2 regions of the Rhizobium sp. BG4 genome follow, and region 2 is predicted to be linked to the other one. Evidence: predicted binding sites of a transcription regulator. Region 2 holds the regulator's gene; the other holds the start of a gene.

Region 1 (4,170 bases), 1.6 Mb from region 2:
GCTGAGCGCCGAGAAATCACGGACATCCTTGCGCTTGCCGATGATCTGGCGAACGTCGCGCAGATGCTTCTCGTAGCGTCCCTCAAGACCGCAGATCAGCGCATCGGCCTCGCCGCGGCGAAGCGCCAGCGCACCGATGACGGTGGTGTTGGTACGCACGATGGTGCGCGCCGCTTCCGGAATGACGCCGCGGCGGCCGACCAGCGACAGATAGAGATCGACATATTCGCGGAAGCGCGGATCGTCTTCCGGGTTGATGACGGCGAAATCGGCGAGCGGACGGATACGCAGACCGTAGCGCTGCAGACGGGTCTCGATGACCTGCGGACGGCCGATCAGGATCGGTTCGGCAATGCCTTCTTCGATCAGCACCTGGGCGGCGCGCAGCACGCGCTCGTCTTCACCTTCCGAGAAGATGACCCGCTTTTTCTCGGCAGCCTTGGCGGCGGTGAAGATCGGCTTCATGACGAAGCCGGAGCGGAAGACGAAGCGGTTCAGCTGGTCGAGATAGGCGTCGAAATCGGTGATCGGACGGCGCGCGACGCCGCTTTCGGCCGCAGCCTTGGCGACGGCGGGCGCAATGCGCAGGATAAGGCGCGGATCGAAGGGCGACGGGATCAGGTAGTTCGGCCCGAAGACCGGCGTCTCGCCGGAATAGGCGCGGGCGGCGACATCCGACGGCTCTTCGCGGGCGAGACCGGCGATGGCGCGCACGGCTGCCATCTTCATGGCTTCGTTGATCTCCTCGGCGCCGCAATCCAGCGCGCCGCGGAAGATGAAGGGGAAGCAGAGAACGTTGTTGACCTGGTTCGGGAAGTCCGAACGTCCGGTGCAGATCATCGCGTCCGGGCGGGCGGCGCGGGCGAGTTCCGGCATGATCTCCGGTGTCGGGTTGGCGAGCGCCATGATCAGCGGCTTTTCTGCCATCTGCTCCAGCAGTTCCGGCTTCAGGACGCCGGCGGCGGAGAGGCCCAGGAAGACATCGGCGCCGCCGATATTTTCGGCGAGCGTGCGGGTGTCGCTCTTCTGCGCATAGACGGCCTTCCACTGGTCCATCAGGACATTGCGGTCCTGATAGACGAGGCCTTCGATGTCGTGGACCCAGATGTTCTCGCGCTTGGCGCCGAGTTCGACCAGGAGGTTGAGACAGGCAAGGGCGGCGGCACCGGCGCCCGACGTGACGATCTTGACGTTGCTGATCGACTTGCCGGCCAGTTCCAGGCCGTTCAGGATCGCGGCGGCGACGATGATCGCGGTGCCGTGCTGGTCGTCATGAAAGACAGGGATGCGCATCTTCGCGCGCAGCTGCTGCTCGATCTCGAAACATTCAGGCGCCTTGATGTCTTCGAGGTTGATGCCGCCGAAGGTCGGCTCCAGCGAGGCGACGGTCGAGACCATCTGCTCGACGGTCGAGGCATCGACCTCGATATCGAAGACGTCGATATTGGCGAATTTCTTGAAGAGGACGGCCTTGCCTTCCATGACCGGCTTGGACGCGAGCGGGCCGATATTGCCGAGGCCAAGGACGGCGGTGCCGTTGGAAATGACGGCGACCAGATTGGCGCGCGACGTATAGTCGGCAGCGGTTTCCGGATCATCGCGGATTGCCAGGCAGGGGGCGGCGACGCCCGGCGAATAGGCGAGCGCCAGGTCGCGCTGGTTGCCGAGCGGCTTGGTTGCCTGGATTTCGAGCTTGCCGGGGCGGGGATAGCGGTGGAAGAACAGCGCCTGTTCGTCGAGAGTTCCGCCTGTCAGGTTCTTCTCCGTCTTGGATTTGTCCTGATTATCCATTGCCTTCTCCAATGCCGCAGTCATGTCGTTTGAAGACTTCTCCATACAACAATCGGCGTGGCTGGACAGTGAGAATTTGAGCTCAAAAGCGGAAAACTCTTATGCCCGCGCCATGCGTCAAACAACCGCGCTGTCATCTTCCTGAAACACGAGTCTGGTTTTGGAAGGCCAGATGAACGATGGGGCATGGGCAGGAAGCCTGTGAAGGATAATATGGATACGCGCCACTTCCGTACGCTCTTCATTTCCGATGTGCATCTTGGTTCGAAGGCTGCCAAGGCCGATTTTCTGATCGATTTTCTGCGTTACCACGAGGCCGATACGATCGTGCTCGTCGGCGATATCGTTGATGGCTGGCGGCTCAAGCGCAGCTGGTACTGGCCGCAGGTCTGCAACGACGTGGTCCAGAAGCTGCTGCGCCAGGCGCGCAAGGGCACGCGTGTGGTCTATATCCCCGGCAATCATGACGAGTTCCTGCGCGACTTCCCCGGCATGCATTTCGGCGGCATCGAAGTCGCCGAGCGGATCATGCATGAAGGCGCCGACAGCAAGAAATATCTGGTGCTGCATGGCGACGAATTCGACGTCGTCGTGCGTAATGCCCGCCTGCTCGCCTATCTCGGCGATTGGGCCTACGACATGGCGATCCGCATCAACATCGTGCTGGCCGCCATCCGCCGCCGCATGGGCATGCCCTACTGGTCGTTCTCGGCCTGGGCGAAGCTGCAGGTCAAGCACGCCGTCAATTTCATCGGCGAGTTCCAGCGTGTCGTCGCCGACGAGGCCCGCAAGTGCGGCGCCGATGGCGTCATCTGCGGCCACATCCACCATGCCGTCATCGAAGAGATGGACGGCGTGCGCTACATCAATACCGGCGACTGGGTCGAGAGCTGCACGGCGATTGCCGAGCATGAAGACGGTACTTTCGAGCTGATCACCTGGAATGCCATTGCCAGCACCGAGCCCGTCACGCTGAAGCTGACGCACCAGCCCGAGCGCGCTCCGCAGGCTGCCTGATTTTCAACCCGCCATATTGCAAGACCTTTAGCCGTTGCCTCCGGGCAACGGCCCTATTTATTTTTTAAAACGTTTCAAATGGGCTATTTCTCGCCATAGTCGCCCCTAGGTTGATGTGTTAGGCAACGCACAGTTTCCTGCAGGTCCACCATGATTCCCGCCCAGAATGCCTCTGTCGATGAGGGGGCTCCGCCGCGTTTCCGGCTGCTCAGCGCCCTATCTTACTGCGCCCCGCTGATCGTCAACGGTGTGGCTCTTCCGTTCTTCCCCGTCTGGCTTGCGGTTCACAAATTCACCGATCACGAGATCGGCGTCATCCTTGCCGTGCCGATGGTGGTGCGCGTGCTCGTGGCGCCCATCGTTGCCATGTACGCCGACCGGATGGAGGAGCGCGCCGACGTTCTCCTGTGGTCGGGCGGGCTGTCGCTGCTGACGGCGATTGCGCTCTACTGGACGACGACATTCTGGCCGGTCCTGATCGTCTACAGCATCCAGGGCGCCACCTTCGCGCCCTATGTGCCGATCGTCGAATCGATCGTCATCTCCGGTGTCCGGCGCTGGGGACTGGATTATGGGTCTATGCGCGTATGGGGCTCGATCGCCTTCATCGTCTCGACGATGATCGGCGGCGAGATGATCGGTGTCTGGGGCGGCAACATGGTGCTGCCTGTGATGATCTTCGGCTTTGGGACGACGATGGCGATGGCGATCTATTGTCCGCGCATCGGCCCGACGCGGCGGCGCAACGTGCCCGTCGATCTGCAGCAGGCGACGGGGAGTTCGCTCCGCCAGCCGCATCTTCTCGTGCTGCTCTGGGGCGTGGCGATCCAGCAGTCCAGCCACGCGCTGCTCTATGCCTTCGCCTCGATCTACTGGCACCAGCTCGGCTTTTCGGGGACGCAGGTCGGCATTCTCTGGAGTGCCGGCGTTGCCTCCGAGGTGATGGTGTTCTTCATCTCCAAGCACCTGAACCGCCGCTTCAATGCCTGGACGCTGATCCGCATCGGCTGCGCCATGTGCATCTGCCGCTGGGTGCTGTTTCCTATGCATTGGAGTTTCGCAGGCTTCTTCTTCCTGCAGTGTTTCCATTCCTGCACCTATGCCTTCGTCCATACCGGCGTGCAGCGGCGGATCGTTGCCTCGGTGCAAGCAACGCAGGAATCCTCGGCGCAGGGCGCCTATTTCTTCTATAACGGCATGTTCATGGGCCTGATGACGCTGGCATCAGGCTATCTCTATGCCTGGCTCGGCCTTGCCAGCTACTACGTGATGGCGCTGGTGGCCGCGATCGGTATGACGCTGGTCTTCGTTGCCTATTACCTTCAGCCCCAGAGCTCTCTTTCCGGCGGGAAGACAAGGGAA
Region 2 (4,170 bases):
CCGAAGAACCGGCTGACGGATCTCATCGAGGTCAACATCAACAACCTGGCTGCGGTTCCCTCGATCGTCTACGGTCTGCTCGGTCTCTCAGTGTTCATCAACTTCATGGGCATGCCGCGCTCGGCCTCGCTGGTCGGCGGTCTGGTGCTCACGCTGATGACGCTGCCGACGATCATCATCGCGACGCGTGCGGCTCTTCGCGCCGTCCCGCCGTCGATCCGCGCGGCCGCTCTCGGTCTCGGCGCCTCGAAGATGCAGATGGTGTTCCACCATGTGCTGCCGCTCGCCATGCCGGGCATCCTGACCGGCACCATCATCGGCCTGGCGCACGCGCTCGGCGAAACCGCGCCGCTCTTGCTGATCGGCATGGTCGCCTTCGTCGCCAATGCACCGGCCACGCCTCTCGACCCGTCCACGGCGCTCCCCGTCCAGGTCTACATGTGGGCCAACGAAGCCGAACGCGCCTTCGTCGAACGTACGTCGGGTGCCATCATCGTCCTTCTCCTGTTCCTGATCGTCATGAACCTAGGAGCCATCCTCTTGCGCCGTCGCTTTGAGCGCCGCTGGTAAACGGAGTAAAACCCAATGAACATGTTGACAGAAGCAGCAGTTGAAAAGGCTCTGGACCAGAAGATGAACAGCATTCCCTACAAGATGATCGGCCAGGACGTTTCCGTCTATTACGGCGAAAAGCGCGCCCTCTTCGACGTCAAGCTGAACATCCGCGAAAACACCGTTACGGCGCTCATCGGCCCGTCCGGCTGCGGCAAGTCCACCTTCCTGCGCAGCCTGAACCGCATGAACGACACGATCGACAATTGCCGCGTCACCGGCAAGATCACGCTCGATGGCGACGATATCTACGATCCGGATATCGACGTGGTCGAACTGCGCGCCCGCGTCGGCATGGTGTTCCAGAAGCCGAACCCGTTCCCAAAGTCGATCTATGAGAACGTCGCTTACGGCCCGCGCATCCATGGTCTCGCCAAGACCAAGGCCGACATGGACCAGATCGTCGAGACCAGCCTGCAGCGCGCCGGCCTCTGGAACGAGGTCAAGGACCGCGTTCATGAATCCGGCACCGGCCTCTCCGGTGGTCAGCAGCAGCGCCTCTGCATCGCCCGCGCTGTTGCAGTCTCGCCAGAAGTCATCCTGATGGACGAGCCGTGCTCGGCACTCGACCCGATCGCCACCGCAAAGGTCGAGGAACTGATCCACGAGCTGCGCGAAGCCTACACGATCGTCATCGTCACGCACTCCATGCAGCAGGCCGCCCGCGTTTCGCAGCGCACGGCCATGTTCCACCTCGGCAACCTCGTCGAGGAGAACGACACCGACAAGATGTTCACCAATCCGGACGATCCGCGCACCCAGGATTATATCATGGGCCGCTTCGGCTGATCTTTGGCGTCACGACCCCCGATAGACACTCAAGGACTTTCCCCATGGCATCGACACATATTTTTTCTGCGTATGACGAAGACCTGAAGTTCCTCTCGCGCCGCATTTCCGAAATGGGCGGCCTGGCCGAGCAGATGGTTTCCGACGCTGTCCGCGCCCTCGTCAACGGCGACGCGGCGCTGGCGCAGAAGGTCATCTCCGACGACGTGATCCTCGATCACGCCGAGCGCGAGATCAACGACAAGGCGATCGTCACCATCGCCCGCCGCCAGCCGATGGCGTCGGACCTGCGCGAGATCATGGGTTCGATCCGCATCGCCGCAGACCTCGAGCGCGTCGGCGACCTCGGCAAGAACACCGCAAAGCGCGTCATCGCCGTGCAGAGCACCGGCGTTCCGCGCAAGCTCGCCCGTGGCCTGGAGCATCTCTCCGAGCTCGCGCTCGTCCAGCTGAAGGAGGTGCTCGACGTCTACACGACGCGCGCTGCCGACAAGGCGAAGTCGATCCGCGAGCGCGACGAGGAAATCGACGCGATGTACACGTCGCTGTTCCGCGAGCTCCTGACCTACATGATGGAAGATCCGCGCAACATCACCAGCTGCACGCATCTGCTCTTCTGCGCCAAGAACATCGAGCGCATCGGCGACCACGCCACGAACATTGCTGAAACCATCTACTACATGGCGACCGGCGCTCAGCCGGAAGGCGAGCGTCCGAAGGACGACACCGCCAACACCGTCGGCGCGGTAACGGAATAATCATCCGGACCGGGCCTCAGGAGACAGAATAGAATGATCCCGAGAGTTGCAGTCGTTGAAGACGAAGAAGCACTGAGCGTGCTTCTTCGCTACAATCTCGAAGCCGAAGGTTTCGAAGTCGATACCATCCTGCGCGGCGACGAGGCGGAAATCCGCCTTCAGGAGCGCACGCCGGACCTTCTTATCCTCGATTGGATGCTGCCTGGCGTATCAGGCATCGAGCTCTGCCGCCGGCTGCGCATGCGCCCGGAAACCGAGCGCTTGCCGATCATCATGCTGACGGCGCGCGGTGAAGAGAGTGAGCGCGTCCGCGGCCTGTCGACCGGCGCCGACGACTATGTCGTCAAGCCGTTCTCGACGCCCGAGCTCGTTGCCCGCGTCAAGGCGATGCTGCGCCGCGCCAAGCCGGAAGTTCTCTCGACCGTGCTGAAGTGCGGCGATATCGAACTCGACCGCGAAACGCACCGCGTTCACCGCAAGACCCGCGAAGTCCGTCTCGGACCGACCGAGTTCCGCCTCCTGGAGTTTCTGATGTCGTCGCCGGGCCGCGTCTTCTCGCGCTCGCAACTGCTCGACGGCGTCTGGGGTCACGACATCTATGTCGACGAGCGTACCGTCGACGTCCATGTCGGCCGCCTGCGCAAGGCGCTCAACTTCTCGAACATGCAGGATGTCATCCGCACCGTCCGCGGTGCCGGTTATTCCATGGAAGCCTGAGTGATCAAGGAGGCTACGGCCTCCTGACAAGCAGATACAAAAAAACGGGCCGAAAGGCCCGTTTTTCGTTTGTCTTTACCCGGCTCAGTTTGCCCGGGCTGCGGCCCTGCGGCGATCATTGACCGGCTGGTAAGCCAGGCGCTGGTGATAGGTGCAGTAGGGCGAAGAATCCGGGCTTTCGCAGCCGCAGAAATGGAAATCGTCCTTCAGCGGATCGCCGACCGGCCACTTGCAGGTACGCTCGGTCAGTTCCGTCAGGCCGAGACGGCGCGAGATCGGCACGACAACGTTGGAAGCCGGACGATATTCCATCTCCTCCATGACGTCGATTTCGATCTCTTCCTTCAGCATCGTTGCGCCCTGCGGGCGGGCAACGGTGCGGGTCGTCATGCGCGATGCATAGTTCGGAGCGCGCGGTGCCGAAGTCGTGCGCTTCGGAGCTCGTGCCGCCGTCGCATTGCCGCCGGCCTTGGCACGGCCCGGCAGTGCCAGACGGTGAACCTTGCCGATAACGGCATTCCGGCTCACGCCTCCAAGTTGCGCCGCGATCTGGCTCGCGCTCAACCCTTCGGACCACAGTTTCTTGAGTTTCTCGACCCGCTCGTCTGTCCAGTTCATGCCCTGTGTCTCCGCCGTTTAAGCGTTGTGAAGGCAGAATCCTTCACCGTTTGCCCCGGATGAATCCGACACAAGAAACGCTTGACTAATTTTGGTGACTAGTTCCGCCGCATGCAGTCTAGTAATTGAGTTTTAACCTAGTGTGAGGCTGACTCCGTGACAAGAGTCGCGGGAATCCGGATGAATCGAATTTCAAGTTTTCCCCAACTTGCTTCCCCACAGAGTCATTTCTGCAACATTAGCTGTTGATGAAACGCGACATCGCTTGAGCGTCACCCAGAAGCCACGAAAGCCGTAGTTTTGTTGACATTGCAGTGCGAAAAGTAAATAGTGCACAGCGCCGCCGAGAGGCGGCATTTTTAATTTTTCGGACCTGGTTTTTTAGCCGGAGTCCGGTTGCCCATAACGCTGACAGGAGACCGCGCCATGGCTGAAGCCGCGCCGCTATATGATACCTATTCTCGTGCCCCTCTGCGGTTCGAGCGAGGTGAGGGCGTCTGGCTGATTACCGAGACCGGCGAGCGATATCTGGATTTTGGCGCGGGCGTTGCCGTGACCTCCGTTGGCCACAGCCATCCTCACGTTGTCGATGCGCTGAAGGCGCAGGCCGAGAAGGTCTGGCACCTCTCCAATATCTATGAGATCCCCGGTCAGGAAAAGCTCGCCAGGCGGCTGA

The links. The regulator PhoB, encoded in region 2, activates phosphate uptake and scavenging genes when phosphate is short. The targets are predictions, from matches to a motif close to TGTCATNNANCTGTCAT.
Region 1: a site for PhoB is predicted at 1,923-1,939, ahead of F2982_RS18790 (UDP-2,3-diacylglucosamine diphosphatase). Genes of this name have one in related genera too.

Annotation. Positions count from the first base shown of each region.
Region 1 covers NZ_CP044125.1:3,754,863-3,759,032, forward strand. Annotated here, with positions in the region: gene F2982_RS18785 (NADP-dependent malic enzyme) at 1-1,791, opposite strand, end outside; gene F2982_RS18790 (UDP-2,3-diacylglucosamine diphosphatase) at 2,005-2,808, shown strand; gene F2982_RS18795 (MFS transporter) at 2,959-4,170, shown strand, end outside; gene dgcA (N-acetyl-D-Glu racemase DgcA) at 4,131-4,170, opposite strand, start outside.
Region 2 covers NZ_CP044125.1:1,326,871-1,331,040, reverse strand. Annotated here, with positions in the region: gene pstA (phosphate ABC transporter permease PstA) at 1-570, shown strand, start outside; gene pstB (phosphate ABC transporter ATP-binding protein PstB) at 586-1,401, shown strand; gene phoU (phosphate signaling complex protein PhoU) at 1,446-2,159, shown strand; gene phoB (phosphate regulon transcriptional regulator PhoB) at 2,193-2,876, shown strand; gene F2982_RS06960 (GcrA family cell cycle regulator) at 2,961-3,494, opposite strand; gene F2982_RS06955 (aspartate aminotransferase family protein) at 3,921-4,170, shown strand, end outside.